3 regions of the Algoriphagus halophilus genome follow, and region 3 is predicted to be linked to each of the others. Evidence: riboswitches for the same ligand, from Rfam matches in the RefSeq annotation. Region 3 holds a riboswitch; each other region holds the start of a gene.
What was found. A riboswitch is a leader RNA that binds a small molecule or an ion and turns the genes downstream of it on or off. The one in region 3 is predicted to bind S-adenosylmethionine.
Positions count from the first base shown of each region.

Region 1: linked by a shared signal. The riboswitch ahead of BUR11_RS05015 (homocysteine S-methyltransferase family protein) and the one ahead of BUR11_RS18545 (trans-sulfuration enzyme family protein) in region 3 are both predicted to bind S-adenosylmethionine.
Region 2: linked by a shared signal. The riboswitch ahead of BUR11_RS07335 (O-acetylhomoserine aminocarboxypropyltransferase/cysteine synthase family protein) and the one ahead of BUR11_RS18545 (trans-sulfuration enzyme family protein) in region 3 are both predicted to bind S-adenosylmethionine.

Region 1 covers NZ_FSRC01000001.1:1,175,722-1,182,064, reverse strand. The annotation lists gene metH (methionine synthase) at 1-536, opposite strand, end outside; gene BUR11_RS05015 (homocysteine S-methyltransferase family protein) at 541-1,590, opposite strand; SAM riboswitch class I at 1,649-1,746, opposite strand; gene BUR11_RS05010 (hypothetical protein) at 1,829-3,145, opposite strand; gene BUR11_RS05005 (PAS domain S-box protein) at 3,205-6,343, opposite strand, start outside.
Region 2 covers NZ_FSRC01000001.1:1,742,591-1,748,933, reverse strand. The annotation lists gene BUR11_RS07355 (cell division protein FtsX) at 1-444, opposite strand, end outside; gene pdeM (ligase-associated DNA damage response endonuclease PdeM) at 500-1,150, opposite strand; gene BUR11_RS07345 (DUF2147 domain-containing protein) at 1,231-1,674, shown strand; gene BUR11_RS07340 (homoserine O-acetyltransferase family protein) at 1,694-2,746, opposite strand; gene BUR11_RS07335 (O-acetylhomoserine aminocarboxypropyltransferase/cysteine synthase family protein) at 2,753-4,054, opposite strand; SAM riboswitch class I at 4,243-4,351, opposite strand; gene can (carbonate dehydratase) at 4,439-5,092, opposite strand; gene BUR11_RS07325 (SulP family inorganic anion transporter) at 5,089-6,343, opposite strand, start outside.
Region 3 covers NZ_FSRC01000003.1:430,631-436,973, reverse strand. The annotation lists gene BUR11_RS18565 (M14 family metallopeptidase) at 1-2,076, opposite strand, end outside; gene BUR11_RS18560 (ribose-phosphate pyrophosphokinase) at 2,505-3,431, shown strand; gene BUR11_RS18555 (50S ribosomal protein L25/general stress protein Ctc) at 3,459-4,037, shown strand; gene pth (aminoacyl-tRNA hydrolase) at 4,118-4,678, shown strand; SAM riboswitch class I at 4,737-4,840, shown strand; gene BUR11_RS18545 (trans-sulfuration enzyme family protein) at 4,952-6,124, shown strand; gene BUR11_RS18540 (CBS domain-containing protein) at 6,178-6,343, opposite strand, start outside.

The DNA.
Region 1 (6,343 bases), on a different contig from region 3:
ACTTGATCTACCAGGATTCTATAACTACGTTCACAAATTTCAATTCTACGATCATAAGTATCGGCCTGACCATCTTCGTCAAAAGCCATTACCACCACTGCTGCTCCAAATTTCTTGATCGTTTTGGCTTGGCTGATAAACTCCTCTTCCCCATTCTTCAGGGAAATAGAGTTTACGATCCCTTTCCCCTGAATACATTTTAATCCAGCCAAAATAATAGCCCATTTAGAGCTATCAATCATGATGGGAATTCTACTGATTTCTGGTTCGGAGGCTATCAAATTTAAAAATTTGACCATGGCCATTTCTCCATCAAGCATCCCTTCGTCCATACAGACATCCAAAACCTGAGCACCACCTCTTACTTGATCCAATGCTACTTCAAGCGCCTCATCATATTGACCATTTAAGATCAATCTTGCGAATTTTTTAGAACCTGTAATATTGGTTCTTTCGCCTATGTTGACAAAGTTGATTTCGGGAGTCAAAACCAATGGTTCTAACCCAGATAATTTCATGTAATGATTCGTTTCCATCGCCTCAATCCAGGGTTTCTTCTACTTCTTGTTGTAATTTTCTTGGCTCGTAGCCTGCTGCAAGTTTTGCCAGTGCGGCAATATGCTCAGGAGTAGTCCCGCAGCAACCTCCTAAGACATTGAGCATGCCCTCTTTTAAAAAGTCTCTTACTTGATCAGCCATTTCATTCGCTCCCTGATCATATGCTCCAAATTCATTGGGCAATCCCGCATTGGGATAAGCACTCACATAGAATGGCGCTTTTTGAGCCAATACTTTCAAATAAGGTCTTAATTCCTTTGCTCCCAAGGCGCAATTCAAACCGACTGACAGCAAGGGAACATGGGATACAGAAATCAAGAATGCCTCTGTGGTTTGGCCTGAAAGGGTTCTTCCGGAAGCATCTGTAATCGTTCCAGAAATCATGATTGGAATTCCTCCATCTTGAGGATCCAATGGAATTCCCCGTTCTTCATAGACATCCTGGATTGCATAAAGTGCGGCTTTCGCATTCAGGGTATCAAAAATCGTTTCTACCAATAGTATATCAGCACCTCCATCAAGCAATCCTCTGACCTGCTCGGCATAGGCTGTCGCAAGCTGATCAAAGGTGATAGCTCGATACCCTGGATCATTGACGTCTGGAGATAGCGAGGCGGTTCGATTGGTAGGGCCAATTGCTCCTGCTACAAATCTTGGTTTGTCAGGAGTTTTAGCACTATATTCTTCAGCAACTTCACGGGCCAATTTTGCCGATTCATAATTGATAGCATAGGCTAAATGAGGAAGATCATAGTCTTCTTGCGCAATAGTGGTTCCTGAAAAGGTATTGGTTTCTATAATATCTGCACCAGCATCTAAATACTCTGCATGAATTGCCTTGATGATATCAGGCCGGCTAAGAGACAATAAGTCATTATTGCCCTTCAAAGCCTTGGGATGATTAGCCAATTCAGGTGTTCTAAAATCTTCTTCCGTAAGGGTATAACGTTGGATCATTGTCCCCATCGCACCATCCAGAATTAGAATTCTTTTAGAAAATTGCTGAAGTAGAAGTTCGGTTCTGTTTTGCATCATTATTATTTTATACAGCTAATCGAGCAAAACACGGAAAAAAGTACCTGGACTTATCCGCTCATCTGTTCCCGAAAATCGGGATGGGAGTTAGCACCTTGGCTACAGGTTGCTAAGACGTCTTAGGGCCCTTCCCTCGGTCTTTCTCGATAAGCAGACCAAAGGTAATATCATTTTGCCAATAAAACAGATTGTCTGGTCAAATTTGCTGGGTGGATTAAATTTTATTGCTTTGCGACTAAGGCCTGATCCCTAATCCAAAACTCAAATAAGGAGCGGACATATATCCAGACATGTTAAAGTCTCCTAGTTTGTAATTAGCCAGAGGCAACTCATAGCCAAATGAACTTGTAAGAATCACATCAAATAGATTTCTTTTCCCAATAGGAACCCCATATTCCAGAAAAATTTCTGGCTTGGCCATCAAGCCACTATTCTTTAGGTATCCATCAAAACGTGGCTTTTCAAAAAGTTCTGGAAAATCCGGTTTTCCCTTTTGGGTATTAGTATATCGGATATTTCCATAACCAATCCCTCCCAATACCCCAATAGACATATTTCTATATTGGATAAATTTCATCCCAAGATTCCCATATACACGAAGACTATTCAAAGTATGGTTTCTGATATTGTTCGCTGCCCCATTCATAGCTAAATTATAGACATCCGAACCGTAAAGCAGATTTCCACTTTCGCCTAAAATTCGAAGTCCCCAATTGGAAGGAGAACCATCCAAGGCATTAAAACCAGCTTCCTCCAGCTGCTCATTAAATTCAGTAGGAGAAGTAAAATGAATTCCACTAATCATAGAAACCCCGATACTTGCATCTTTATAAAAGAAATTTCTATCTGGTAAGGTCAATCCGGCGCCAACCCTAATAAATGCACCACTTTGAGCATTGTCAAAAGAAATTCCGTTAAGGTTCCATTTGCCCTCAAAAGGGCTAAATCCATAACCTAATTTCATCAAAACTTCTAAGGCTTCGTTTCTGCCTAGAATATCGAAATCATAACTAAGCTGGAAACCTATTTCAGTTAAAAAATTCCCATAATGTTTGGTGCCTTTTTGGATATCCTTTTTCCTTAGAATATATCCCTGGGATGGATCATTCAAAAAATCACCTAAATTCTCGCTGGGATGTTGTGGTAGCATCTGAAAATTCAAAAATCCTGCTCCCACCGACATATAATGAATGAGTTGAAATCTTGACTCTTCTATAAAGGCATATCCCACATTCAATAAAGCTCTGGATGTTCTATAATATAACTTGTAGTGATCAAACTCACTTTTAGAACCTCTATTATGATAAAGTTCCATCCCGATGACAAAATCATTATACCTTACCTGATACCCCAACCCAATGGTGTTATACCTATTTCTTAGGCCCGTAAGCCCTCTCTCTTCCAGCAATTTATCGAATTGATTCAACTTCGCTCCTGAAGTACCTGCCAAAAAATAGAAGGATGGTCTTTTGGTTACAAGTCTTTGGGCGGAAGCACTGAAGAAAATCCCAAAACAAAGGATTAACAGAAATAATCTTGAAAAAAAAGGCATTTAATCACTCTATTAGAAATAGGCCAACTGGTCCGAAACCTTACAAGGCAAAAGTAATGCTAAACCGACATTTCAGAGTGATCTTTACCGCTTAGATGAAAAATTAATTTTTCGTAGAGTATCTCTGGGACAAATGGCTTTGGAATAAAATCATTAAATCCTATCTCTATTAACTGATCTTTCACCTCTTGAAGTGAAGTCGCTGTCAAAGCTAAAATCGGGGTTTTTCGTTTCATTTCTTGCTGATAGGAACGAATAGATCGGGCTACTTCAAAGCCATCCAACACCGGCATTTGAAGATCCAATAAGACCAAATTAAAATCCTCATCTTTAAATTTTTCAAGAGCTTCTTTCCCATTTGAAACGATGACTAATCTTCCAACTTCCCATTTCTTTAGAAATTTTTGAATAAGAATTTGATTGACATAGTTGTCCTCTGCTACTAAGATGGATGCCTCTTGGAGAGCCTTTCCCAAATCACCTACCCCATCTTTATTTACTACCCGATGTAGTTTTCCTATTTGAAGTTTAGAAGTAAACCTAAAAACACTTCCTCCCCCTTCTCTTGCGCTCACTGAAATTTCACCCCCAAATAATTCTACCAACCTTTTAACAATTGCTAATCCCAGACCGGTACCACCGTATTTTCTAGTGGTGGAAGAAGAAGCTTGTGTGAAAGCCTCAAAAATACTTTCTCGTTTATCTTCAGGTATACCAATCCCACTATCCTCAAACCTAAATTCTATCTCCGTAAATTCATGGTCTCTATGAATTTCTTCAAGGACTATTTTTACAAACCCATGTTCGGTAAATTTAATGGCATTGGATAAGAGGTTGTTGATAATTTGACCTAGCCTGATCGGGTCACTGACCACTTGATTTGGAAGGTTTGGATCAAATTCACAATCTACTGAAACTGACTTTTCATGGGCTTGAAAACTATGAGAATGGACAATTCGAGAAACAACATTTTGAAGATCAAAAGGAACTGACTCCAACTCCACTTTACCGGAATCAATTTTATTGTAATCTAAAATATCATTAATCAGAGCCATTAAGTTCTCTGCTGAAAATTGCAAGGTTTTAAGATTCTCCAATTGATCAGGACGTGGGTTCCCTTCCACTAACAAGTGTGAAAGTCCGATCACCGCATTCATTGGGGTACGGATTTCATGGCTCATCACGGATAAGAATTGAGACTTAATCTGTGAAGCCTGCTCAGCATTTTCCTTGGCTTTCAACAATTCTTTTTGAGCCTCTTTTAGCTTGGAAATATCTCTTGCAATCCCCGTATAATAATTCTCCTTTCCATCTTTGGTTTTAACCATCTTTCCATTGGAATTGAAAACTTTGAATTCACCATTCTTATGCTTCAAACGAAATTCCAAGTATTGATTGACAGAAAGAAAATCCTCAGTGGTTTCGAGCATTTCTTGAAACTTACCCATGTCATCTGGGTTCAGAAACTCAAAAATCGACCTTCCAATTACCTCCTCTGCCTGGTAACCTAAAAACTGCTGCACATTCGGGGAAACGTATTTCAGATCAAATGACTCGGTCAAAGAGAAAATGATTTCTGTAGATTCTTCTACCAAGGTTCTGTACTTCTCTTCCGATTGTAGGAGGTCAATTTTAGCCTGGTGTTCCTCCGTAATGTCCCGAATAATACTCAAGACAAATTCCACCTCATCCCGGATAATGATAGGTCTAAAAATTCTGGAATAATACCGGCCGTTTATTTGAAGTTTAGATTCTATGATCTCCCTTTCATAATAAACCTTGTCCAACAATTCATTCACTTCCTCATAAGAGGTCAGCTGGACATCCCATAAAAACTTCCCTTCAAAATCTTCACTTGACATTCCCCAATTCTCAAAATTGGTTCCTTCTGCCACTATGTATTTCCTCTCTTTATCCAGCAAGAAGATATTGGTACCAGGTATGTTGGAAGCCAAGATTCGGTATTGCCTATCTCGCTCTTCATTGATTTCCTCAAGATTTTTTCGATCATTGATATCTTGAAAAATTCCCTCATGCAGAATAATCTCTCCTGCATCATTGAGTACATCTTGAGTCTGGTCTTCTACCCAAGTATATTTCCCATTGGCATTTCTAAACCGATAAGCTCCTGAAAATGATTGTATTCCTTTCTCAGTTTTAATCGATTTTGCTTTCTCTCTGAATTGACGTGCATCCTCAGGGTACAATAAATCCAGTATAGACTTTTTTTCTTTTAAAAGGGTCTTGGAATCATAGCCAAAGCGACTGATGTTTTCTGAGATATAAACCAATTCAAAATCATTGTTGGGGTCGGTCCTAAAAAGAATGGTTGGACTATTTTCAACAATCATTTGAGCCCTTCGAGCCAACTTTTCGGTTTCATATTTTTCAGTTAGATTTCTTAAGACAAATGAAAACCCAATTTTTTCATTTGTTTCTGAAAAAATAGTCTGGATAGAAATATCAAATGGTTCTAATGGACGGTCAAGAATTTTAATGAACACTTCATTCTTCCATAAGGAAGATTCCCCCTTTTTTATTAAAAATTCATTCAAACTCGCATCCTTGTCCTCAAATTTGAAATACTCTTTGATGCTTCCTGATATAGTTTGTTTCCCACTCTGTCCCAACAACCCTCTAGCAGCTTCATTTAAATAAATGAAATTAAGGTCTGGATCGGTCACCACAATGGGGTCGCTTACCTGCGCTAAAATTTGAGATTGAAGCAGTAAATTTTCCTCAGAGGCCCTTTTATGGGTAATATCTGTACAAAAACCTACCACTTCCACACGTTGATTGAAAAAGTGCTTCCTCGCATCTATTTCGTATTGGATCACCACCTTCTTCTTTTCAGGTGAGAGCATTACAAATTCCCCCGAAGTAGATTTATGGGTGGCAACTGTTTCTTTCAGATTATGGATAAATCCCTGTCGGTACTCTTTTTCCATGCTGTAGATCAACTTGGAAAATTTTGCATAGGTTGGGCTTTCCCCCATACCAAACATATGGGCTAAACCTCCTGAGAAATGAAAACTCTTTCTAGCAGGGATGTACCTCCAGGATCCTGACTTGGCCAGAAGCTCGGTGGTAGCAAGTAAGGTTTCATTTCTTTCTATTTTTCGAAGTAATTGGCCTCCTTGATAAGCTCCGGATAGAATATCCCCCAATTGCCTCAAAATTTGAAGTTCGTTTTCTTCT
Region 2 (6,343 bases), on a different contig from region 3:
TATTCCTTCGATGGATTGGAGTTCAGAAACGATTGCATCTAGTTGTTCTGATGTTTGGAATTCTTCCGCAATGGTGATGACAAAACTATCTCTTAAAGGATTGTCTTCTAGAAATTTAGTAAAGTCTTCTCCCGTACTTTCTATAAAAGTAGCTGCTGCTTCCTCATCAGATATAAACCGTAATCCTGTGGTATCGCTCTTTTGGAGTAAAAAGGGACGATTTTCTAAATTCTCTTTAATCGAGGCAATTTCCTCCTCTTCTAAATTCTTATCTAAAAACACTTGGACCTCAATATTCTCTCGAATCATGCTAGTCAGTGACTTCGCCTGTATCAGGATCACTCCAAACAGACCAACAATAAAAAGTGAAAGGGTAGTACTAAATAAGACACTTCCAAATTTGAAATGTCCAAGTATTTTTTTCTTCCTAGGTTGGTTTGCCATAGATTTAGTTTTCTCGTCAAAAATAATCAGCCTATCCCTTATAACCAATCGAAAATCAGGAAAGGATTGGAATCACTTTTTCATTTGTAATACCAAAAACCTGATCTGTGGATCTAGGTTTTATCAATGCTAAACCAGTAAACCTTCCAAAAGCAGGAAGAATTAACTGATTTGGCTTATAATAAAAACAAGATAGTCGAATAGACTGTCTTGCTTTCCCCACAAGTCTTATGCCCGGATGAATATGACCGCATAAATTTATTTTCTGTTCTGGAATTACATCCATGGGTTCATGGGAAAGCATCAGGTCTCCTAACTCAATTGGACTTTTATAAACCGTAAAAGCCGATTGGGTATAGAAACTCGAATCTAATATATCGTGATTACCTAATACCAAATGAAAGCTAACCTGAGAGAACCTTCCCAAAAATTGATTTAACACTTCCCATTGTCCATTCCAATCACTATGAAATAAATCACCCAAAAAATACACATGTTGTGGATGATAGCTTTCTATGATGGATTGAAGATTAGCGAGATCTTCCAAGTGTATAGGTTCTGGGATAGGAATTCCTGATTTTCTAAAATGACTCGCTTTCCCAAAATGTAAGTCAGCTATGAAAACGGAGTTCAAAATAGGCACCCATACTGCTTTTTCTTTTAATAAAATAAGTTTAGTTTTCTGGAAGTTTATCTGTGAAATCACTATTTTCAGGGGATATCTTTAGTAGTCATGTAATTAGTAACCAATCTATTTAATATTAGATTATCAAACTGGTCGATTTTATGAAAAAATGTCAACTAGCTTCAGTTTTATTTTTGGTGTTGATCGTTTCTTCATTTAATAGCAATGCGCAATCTGAATCCCCAATTCTTGGTGTTTGGTACAACACTGAAAAAACAGCTCAGATTCAAATCATGAATACGGGGGACCAATACCTTGGGAAAATCATTTGGTTGGATAATCCTCACAAAGATGGGGCTCCTGTTTTAGATAATGCAAATGAAAAGAAAGAATTAAGAAGTCGTCCTATTATGGGCTTGACGATCTTAGAGGGCTTAAAATATGAGGATGGAATATGGAAAAATGGAAGAATCTATGATCCAAATTCAGGAAAAACCTATTCCTGTGAGGTAAAACTCAAAGGAAAAGAAAAATTAGAAGTGAAAGGCTACCTGGGTTTTTCCTGGCTAGGCAAAACGGTAGAATGGACCAAAGTAGAAAAATAAAGGCGGTGAAATCACCGCCTTATTTATTTTCCAGATAAAATGATTGTAAGAAATAGGAGAGTTGTTCGAATTCAATCAAGAAGGCATCATGTCCTGCGGTAGAATTAATTTCCTTGTAAGTCCCTTTTTTCGCATGTTGGGAAATCAACCTGGATTCTTCAGGCAAAAACAGTAAGTCTGAATTTACTCCAATTGCCAAAATTCTTGCTTGAATTTCACTGAGAGCTTTTTGATGACCACCTCTTTTCCTCCCAAGATCATGACTATCCATGGTTTTACTCAAAATCCAGTAGGATAAGGCGTTAAATCTTTTGGTGATCTTATTGCCTTGATACCTCACATAGGAAGAGGCTCTGAACCCATCGAGTTTTTCCTCCGTATCCAGCTGTTTATTCTGGAAATCATCCGGATGTCTATAACTCAACATGGCCACGGCTCTTGCAGCTTCCAAACCTTTGATTCCCGCATCCTCCTTTTTATCCCCCCATGATTGGTCTGCCTCTATTGCCATTCTTTGCGCCTCATTCAAACCGATTACCCAAGGGCTACTTTTTGAAGTGGATGCAAGTATTACGGCATTTGAAAGCCTTTTCCCCAACAAATAGGCCCATTCCAATCCAACTTGTCCACCTAAAGACCCTCCGATAAGAGTATGGATTTTTTCAATGGATAAATGCACTCTCAACCGCTCTAGACTAGCAGCCAAATCACGTGTAGTCAATTCGGGGAAATCGTAATAAAAAGTGTTTCCAGTAGCTGGATTTACACTTAGTGGACTAGTAGAACCATAACAAGAGCCTAATAAATTAGCGCAGATGATGAAATGTCTGGATGGGTCAAAGAATTTGTCTTCACCTATCAACCCATTCCACCAGTCTGCGGCATTGGAATCTCCCGTCAAGGCATGAATGACCCAGATTACATTTGAACCATCTTCATTTAATTCCCCATACGTAGTATAGCTCAAATCAAACTCCGTGAGGATTTCACCTGATTCTAGTTCTAAAGGGGTACTCGAATGGAACAATTCCTGGGACATGGTAATCGTTGCGAATTGACTTTTTAAATTCATTAATACTTATAATTTTTCAAATGCTTGTTGCAAATCTGCCTTGATATCATCAATGTGCTCGATACCAACAGAAACTCGCAATTGGGTAGGGGTGACACCTGCTGCCAATTGTTCCTCATCGGATAATTGTTGGTGAGTAGTAGCAGAAGGTTGAATAATTAAGGTTTTGGCATCCCCCACATTGGCAAGGTGTGATACCAGTTCAAGACTATTGATAAAAGTGGAAGCTTCCTCTTTTTCCCCTTTTATTTCAAAGCTTAATACTCCACCAAATCCATTTCTTAAATATTTTTTAGCCAAAGCATGGTAAGGAGAAGAAGGGAGACCAGGGTAGTTCACCTTTTGAACTTTTGGATGAGCTTCAAGCCAGGTAGCCAAGGCCAGGGCATTGTCTACAGTTCTTTGAACTCTTAAAGAAAGTGTTTCAATTCCCTGAAGCAGTAAGAAGGAGTTGAAAGGAGAAATAGCCGGCCCAAAATCTCGAAGTCCCTCTACTCTTGCGCGTATTGCAAAGGCAATGTTAGGAAGGCCCAGTGGATTATTTTCTCCAAATACTTCCCAGAAGTTCAATCCATGGTATCCTTCTGAAGGCTCGGAAAACTGTGGGTATTTTCCATTCCCCCAATTGTAATTTCCGGCATCAATGATAATCCCTCCGATCGAAGTACCATGCCCCCCAATCCACTTGGTGGCAGAGGAGGTGACGATACTTGCTCCGTGCTTAATAGGTTGGAATAAATAACCACCTGCACCAAATGTATTATCTACTACCAAAGGAATGTCATGCTTCTTTGCCAAAGCAGAAATGGAATCGAAATCAGGAATATTAAATTCTGGGTTTCCAATGGTTTCCAGGTAAATGGCTTTCGTTTTCTCATCAATAAGAGATTCAAAAGAAGCCGCATCATTTCCTTTGGCAAATCTTGCATCTATGCCTATTCTTTTAAAAGCGACCTTAAACTGATTGTAAGTACCTCCATATAAAAATGAAGTAGAAACAAAATTGTCCCCCGCACTCATGATATTATTTAAAGCCAAAAACTGCGCTGCTTGACCTGAAGCAGTCGCTACGGCCGCCACTCCTCCTTCAAGGGCCGCCATCCTGTTTTCAAACACCTCTGTAGTAGGATTCATGATCCTGGTATAGATGTTTCCGAATTCTTTTAATCCAAATAGATTAGCGCCATGCTCCGCACTATTAAACACATAGGAAGTGGTTTGATAAATTGGGACTGCCCTGGCATTGGTAGCTGTATCAGGCTGGTGACCAGCATGTAGTTGAAGGGTTTCAAATTTTAAGTTTGACATAGTTATTAGGGATTTAATGAAAAGATAGGGTAGTGGGTACCCTTAAATATTAAAAGATTGATACAAAATGGGGAATGCGACAAAACCGCCCCTTGAGAGCAAAGGATGTTCTTATTCCAAAAACGGAAATTAAAAACTGCTAGTACCGATAAAGGGAAGAGATTAAATCCAACGTTCATGCCGCAAAGAATTTATAGTTCCATTCGAGACCTTCTCAAATGGCAGGAATTGGCACCTTGGACTTTCCAGGTTGCCAGAGGGTCAATGAGCCTGTCTCTCGCCTCTTCTTTATAAATCCTAGCACTTAAAAAGTGAAGGATGATGCAAATAAATAGCCCTTATTTTGATTTTCAAAACAAAATCTGTTTTTGGGACTAAATATTTCTAAAAGATCTTATCTAACTGATTCGGGTCGTATCTAAAAATTGGATGAATATTTTCAAAATCAGGCTCAATTTTTATCAATTCAGATACCTTCCCATTATCTATTCCGTACACCCAACCAAAAATGTGAGGAGCCTTCCTTGTCTTCCATGCTTTTTGGATAATGGATGTTTTAATGAGATCCTGGCATTGTTCAATGACATTGTACTCTACAAGTTTATTCACTCTACTTTCCTCATCTTCTATAGCATCCAATTCTTGGCTATAGGTTTTATAAACCTCTTTGATATTGCGAAGCCACTTATTGATTAAACCAAGATGATTATGCCCTAGCGCAGCACTTACCCCACCACAGCCGTAATGTCCACAAACGATGATGTATTCCACTTCCAATACTTCTACTGCATATTGTAATACACTTAACAAATTCAAGTCAGTGTGAACCACCATATTGGCAATATTCCTATGTACAAAAATCTCTCCCGGGTCTGTCCCTGTGATCTCATTTGCAGGAACACGGCTATCTGAACATCCAATCCATAAGAATTTTGGCTTTTGCTGCTTTGACAATCGCTCAAAGAATGAGCCGTCAGTTTCAGTCATTTCTTCTGACCATGCCTTATTTTGAAGTAATAGTTTTTCGTAAGGGTTCATACAGTTTTGGTTAATTTATAACGGAAGCCTTCCGTGGTAACTTCAATATTTTTATCCATGGAGGTCAGAATAAAATCATTCAATACCTCTTGAATGTCATGATCTATGAAACGGGCTTTCTCCGCATTGATAATAACCTGACAACCATTAGGGATTTTGGAAAGCTCTTTCATCAGAGGAGCTTTATTCAAAAAGCTTACATCTTTTTGTAATTGCACTAAATAGTTGCCATTTAATTCTGTGAATCTGATAGATTTTTGGAAGTTGGTCTTGATAACAAAGAATAATCCAAAAGCCATTCCTATTCCAATTCCAATTAATAAATCTGTAAATAAAATGGCTAATACCGTCACTACGAATGGGATAAATTGAGACCATCCTTTTTCATATACTGAAACAAAAATGGCAGGTTTGGCGAGTTTATATCCCACTAAAAATAGAATGGCAGCTAAGCAGCTTAAGGGGATTTGATTCAATACTCCAGGGATTGCCAATATCAAAACCATGAGTAAGATCCCATGAAAAACAGCAGACATTTTTGTTTTTGCGCCACTGGAAATATTTGCGGTACTTCTGACAATAACAGCAGTTACAGGAAGTCCACCAATTAATCCAGATATAGAATTTCCTATTCCTTGAGCCACCAGTTCTCTGGAGGAAGGTGTAATTCTTTTTTGTGGATCCATCTTATCTGCAGCATCCACACTCAACAAGGTCTCAATAGAACCAATCACTGCTAAGGTGACTGCGATTACCCAAAAGGAACTATCCATTATTAAAGAAAAATCAGGGAAAGTGATAAGGTTTCCTAACTCACCGAAATTTGATACGGTAGGAATGGTCACTAAATGTTCTCCATCCAAAATCCACTCTGGCTTCCAAAAAGAATAACTCGCATTAATCAAAATTCCGGAAACCACAGCCCATAGGGCGCCTGGTACCAATCCAAGGATTCGATGGTTCTTAATCTGAGGTTGCTCAAATGCAATCAATATCCCCAACGCTACAAGCACAATAACAATTGCTCCTGGGCTATTGAATTCAAATGCGTACCATATTTCTGAAAACGTGTTGTGATTATCACTTTGTAAAAAAGCCTCATCACCCATGGTATCTTTATCATAGCCCAAAGCATGAGGAATCTGTTTTAAAATCAATATTAATCCAATGGCTGTCAGCATTCCTTTAATGACAGAATGTGGGAAATAATATCCCAACACCCCAGCTTTGGCTAAGCCTAAACCTAGTTGA
Region 3 (6,343 bases):
ATTATCAATTTCTTGAGGGAAAACTAATTCAAATGGGAAATGAAATTGTTCCATCATCCATCTTACCCAACCGGAAGGCATAGAGCCTCCGTAATAATCAAAAAGACCAATTCTTGCGGGCTTGATTTCAGTTGCTCCTGAGGGTTGCTTCGTGGCAATAGGATACACACCATATTCACTTGCAGCTTTTTCAAGGACTTTTTTACCAGCTCCCCCTACGTAAAATGAGCCCGCAGGCAACCCATTTACCGGAGAAGTAGTTCTGTATACTTTGACTTTCGCTTGAAGCAAGTCATTTACAGCCATAAAGCTATTATTTCCTCTTGCATCGAGCAGGTATCCTGAGCCATTGACCAAATCTTTTGACTCCGGAGTCAATAATTCACCATACGGCATTCGCTCAAAAGGCCCGTCAAAATCATCCATGATTCGATCTACCTCAGAACCCATTTGGTAAGCTAAAGTCCAACCTGCAGCATCATAAGGTCTAATAGGAGGTCCTCCTGGGTACAAGAAATCATTCGGATGGTCTTGAGGCTCGAACATGTCAATCACATGAGGTCTAAAAGCCTGATCCGTCTTCACAATGTAGGATCCCGCCGGATAAGACTTCCCATTTACTGTGAAATCTGCCGTCGCTTTATGAACTAAAATCCCTGACTTTATCAATGCATTCAAGAATTTAATCGCAGTTGGGAAATCTGGCTGATCTGCAGACAAAATATAACCTCTTGGGTCTCTTCTGTCAGGGTCTTGGTAAACGGAGTCATAAAACTGTTTTGGGATTCCAGATCTAAAGCCAAAATAAACTGCATCCTCATCTTCCTCAGATTTTTTCTTTTGGGAAGCTTGAAATGCATCCTGTACGGCTTTGGCATATTTTGGATACATGGTCCAGTTGTCCTTGCTCCCCTTTTCAATTGAATTCCTACCCATCAAATAGATGTTGTAAAGCAATTCGTCTCCATGTCTTACTGCATGGTTTAGGATGGCATAGTTGAGAGATACAGAGTAGTCGATGGATCTTCTAAAGTGCCAATCTTGTGGAGCCACTGGGTAAGGAGTACCATTATTAGGAATTAATCTATCCGGAACCAATGGAACAGAAGAAGGGGTCGGACTACCAATAATTTCAGTCAAAATCCCGATGATGTTATGATAGTAAGGAGTAGTTCTTAGGCCTCCATTCCACCAAGTTGAAAAAACTGAACCGTCTAATCTGGTATAACCTGGTTTATCTTCTTGATGTAATCTATTGATCATGGCAGCCCCTACTCCATCTAAACTGGTAATAATTAGCGGATCAAAAACATGGTTGAAGGGATCTCTATAAGGAGGTCCTGCCACTACTGTCCCTGCTGGTCCAGATTGGTGGTGATTGTAAATAATCTGAGGGATCCATTCTACATATTGTTGAAGTGACATATTTGCCGCCTCACTCATATTATTCATGTAAAAATCCCTGTTATTATCATGCCCAACATATTTCTGATAAAGGATGGGAATATTCTGATTTCTTTTTTCGGGGTCTTCCTCACTCATGTACCAATCAGAAACAATCTCCATTCCGTCAGGATTGGCATGAACCAAAAGGATAATAACATTATCCAAAATCTTCATGGTCTCCTCATCAGTTCTGGAAGCCAATTGATACAACGTTTCGATTAATTGATGGGGACCTACCACTTCCGTAGAATGAAGACCTCCATCAATCCAAACTACTGGTTTTCCTTCAATTACCAGGCTCTCTGCCTCTTCTTTGGTTATTTCAGCACGAGCAAGGGTTTGGGAAATTTCCTTATATCGATCTAATTTTTCGAAATTGGCGGGAGCAGTTACGATCATCATGGGATGGGATCTTCCATACTCCGTTTTTCCTATCTCTACCAATTTTACTCGGTCACTGGCATCAGCAACTTTTTTAAAATATTCTTCTGATTGAGAGAAGGTGGCTAGCTTATAATCATCACCAATATCAAACCCAAAATGAGATTTAGGTGTTGGGATGGATTGAGCAAAAAGTCCAAATGACCAAATGCTCAATAGTAATGTAAAGAGCGTAAAACGTTTTTTCATGTGATAATTTTTGGTTGATGGTTGATTAAACCATTTCTAAAATACTATGAAAAAAAAAGGTTTGCATTCCACTTACATACTTTCTGTCTTTTTTTACAGGATCGGAACTATACGTCAATGAAGTTTAATTGAAATAGAAAAATTTCAAATTTTTAAAATAAATCATCGATTTTCAGATCGAAACAAGACCAAAAATTAAGTTTTATTTGGAATGATAAACATGGGCAAACGGAGGGTTGTACAAGAGACCCTTCAGAAATCAGGTCCCTAAAGTCTATTTCATCTTGATTAAAGAATGAAAATTCCAATCAAATAAAGTCTTTGCAAACATATATTTTGAATGAATTCCATTTGATTTAGCCTTACCATCAATTTTTACTATTTTTGCCTCTGAAACCTTTCTTTCTTCTCCGAATAAACCACCGAATATGTCCGAAGTCAAAATCTTCTCAGGCGGAAACAGCCTTGTTTTAGCAGAAAAAATAGCAAAAAACTACGGTAAAAAACTTGGCGATCTAACCATGTCAAAATTCAGCGATGGGGAAATGTCTCCAAGCTTTGATGAGTCAATTCGAGGATGCACTGTGTTTTTAATCCAGAGCACGAACCCACCAAGTGACAATCTTTTGGAACTTTGCCTAATGATAGATGCTGCTAAGCGAGCAAGTGCTTATAAGGTATGTGCTGTTATTCCTTACTTTGGATATGCCAGACAAGATAGAAAAGACCGTCCAAGGGTTTCCATTGCAGCGAAAGCAATTGCCAATATGATTACCTCAGCAGGAGCAGACAGGATTATGACTTGCGACCTACATGCTGGACAAATTCAAGGTTTTTTTGACCTACCTTTGGATCACTTGAATGGATCAGCTATCTTTGTGCCCTATTTGAGCGGACTCAGCTTAAACAACATGATTTTCGCGGCACCAGATGTCGGGGGAGTTGCAAGAGCAAGAGCCTATGCTAAGCACTTTGAAGTGGAAATGGTAGTCTGTGATAAGCACAGAAAAAGAGCCAATGAAATTGCTTCAATGCAGGTAATCGGGGATGTTGAAGGGAAAGACGTGATTTTAGTGGATGATTTGGTGGATACTGCCGGAACCTTGTGCAAAGCAGCTCAAATCATCATGGAAAAAGGAGCTACTTCCGTAAGAGCCATAGTAACTCATGGCGTTCTTTCTGGAAAGGCTTATGAAAATATTGAAAATTCAGTTTTGGAAGAATTGGTGATCACAGACACCATCCCTTTAAAACAAAAATCTTCAAAAATTAAAGTATTGACAGTAGCAGACTTATTTGCCAAAGCTATACATGCGGTAACGGGTCACACTTCTATCAGTTCTTTATTCATTTAAGAACCAATTTTATTAAATATATATCTTATGAAAACACTTGAGATTATAGGGTTTAAAAGAGCAAATCTCGACAGTGCCTCTCTAAATGAAATCAGAGAAAGCGGCAATGTTCCCTGTGTAGTTTATGGACCAGGTATTCCTGAGCAAATCCACTTCTCTTCTCCAATCATTTTGTTTAGAGATTTGATTTACACTCCAGAAGTACATTTAGTAGAATTGAACATTGAAGGAACAATCGTAAAGGCTGTTTTGAAAGATGCGCAATTCCACCCAGTAAGTGAAACTTTGCTTCATGCAGATTTCATGGCTTATACTGAAGACAAGCCAATCAAATTTGAAATTCCTGTAAAAGTTGTTGGTAACTCTCCAGGTATCGCAAAAGGTGGTAAGCTTGAATTCAAAACAAGAAAGCTTAAAGTAAAAGGATTGGCATCTCAACTTCCTGATTTTATCGAAGCAGATATTTCAAACCTTGATTTAGGTAAATCTTTCAAAGTAGCTGAATTATCAGCTGATGGATTCGAAATCCTAACTAGCCCTAATGTTTCTCTTGTTACGATCGGTATTCCAAGAGCACTTAGAGGAAAGAAAACTGAAGAAGCTTAATCTTCATAGCATCAACACAGAAATCCTGCCCTTTAAAACGGGCAGGATTTTTTATTTTTACGCATTGATCAACCCCTCTTATGAAATACCTCATTGTAGGCTTGGGAAATATCGGGCCTGAATACGAATTGACTCGACATAATATTGGTTTTCTTACTGTAGATCGGCTCGCAGACAAAGAATCCATTTCTTGGGAAAGTAATCGACTTGCCTTTAAATCAGAATTTAAATACAAAGGAAGGTCCATCCACTTGATCAAGCCTACTACCTATATGAACCTCAGTGGGAAAGCCATGAACTACTGGATGAAGGAACTGAATATCCCCAAAGAAAATGTCTTGGTTCTGGTTGATGATGTAGCCATTCCTTTTGGAAGTCTTCGAATGAAACCAAAGGGTAGTGCTGCCGGGCATAATGGCCTGAAAAATATTGAAGCACTGACTGGGGGACAAAACTACCCCCGATTGAGAATGGGTATTGGGGATGATTATCCAAAAGGAAGGCAGGTCGATTATGTGTTAGGCAAGTTTACGCAAGATGAATTTATAGAACTTCCTCTCATCATGGATAAAGCCATCGAGATGATATTGTCATTTTGTACGATAGGAATCGAACGAACGATGAATCAATACAATAATTAAATCAATAGATTTGGAAATACCCGAAACACGGGTTTACTTTGTATCACTTCAGGCAACTGATTTATAAAGAAGAGGCGAGAGAATAGGCTCATTGACCCTCTGGCAACCATCCCCCTTGGGCGGAAAGGTGCCAAGTCCTACCCTTAGCGGGAACTATAAATTGGCTTTAAAAACAAAAATCCCCTTTTTAGTTCGATTTGACCGCTTTTGGTTTGACTTTCTCAAACTAACTAGAGCCTATCTATGTCATACCAATAAATAAGGCATTCCGTGATGAGCAAGCATTTTGAAACTAATTCCATCCGAATCACTCCGTCGAAATCGAATCAAAAGGAGCATTCAGCTCCGATTTACCTTACTTCCAGCTTTACATTTGAATCTGCCGAAGAAGCAAGAGCTACCTTTTCTGAAGAGATACAGGGTAATATTTATTCAAGATATGCCAATCCCAATTCAAGCGATCTAATTGAGAAAATCTGTGCAGCAGAAGGTACTGAGATGGGTATTGCCACAGCATCTGGAATGGCAGCCATGTTTGGAAGTATTGCTTCTTTATTACAACAGGGAGATCATGTCCTAGCATCAAGATCTTTGTTCGGGTCTACGCACCAATTGTTAACTCGAGTATTTCCTAAATGGGGCATCACCTCAACTTATGGGGATATTTCTGATATTGACAACTGGGAAAAGTTAGTGCAGCCTAACACCAAAATGCTTTTTATTGAGACTCCGTCCAACCCTGGACTGGAAATTATTGATTTGGAATGGGCGGGCAACTTCGCCAAGGTACATAATCTGATATTGGTAGTGGACAATTGTTTTGCTACTCCTTATTTACAACAACCCGCTAAATGGGGCGCACATATTGTCACCCATAGTGCCACGAAATATATTGATGGTCAGGGAAGAGTGCTTGGAGGCTTGATTCTTGGAACCGCAGAATTAATGAAGGAAGTGCAGTTTTTCACCAGACATACTGGGCCTGCTATTTCCCCATTTAATGCTTGGATACTTTCCAAAAGTATGGAAACCCTGGGGGTGAGAATGGACAGACATTGCGAAAACGCTTTAAAGACTGCCCAGTATTTTGAAGGGAATTCAGAATTAGAAAACGTAAAATATCCTTTCTTAAAATCACATCCCCAACATCATTTGGCCATCAAACAAATGAAACATGGTGGAGGCATTATTACTTTGACCGTAAAAGGTGGAGAAGAGCGTGCAAGGAAATTTATTGATCATCTTCAAATGATTTCAATTACTGCCAATCTAGGGGATAGTAGAAGTATTATTACTCACCCGGCTTCTACTACCCATAGCAAATTATCGGTAGAAGAACGGGCAAGAGTCGGGATTTCTGATGGACTCGTAAGACTATCCGTAGGACTAGAACATGTGGATGATATTATTGAAGATGTAGAGAGAGCCTTGCACTTATCCAAATAAAAAATCAAAATGAAAGCGCCCCCATAAGTATTATATGGGGGCGCTTTCTATTTCTACCAGGTTGTTTGTTTGAGTTTAGGAAAAGCCCTTATGACATCACTTAAACTTATTTGACCAATTAACACTCCATCTTTCAATACTGGAAATCTCCTGATTTTTAGTTCCAAAAACTTTTGTGCAGCATCAAAAAGCGATAATTCCTGACCTAAGGTAATCACA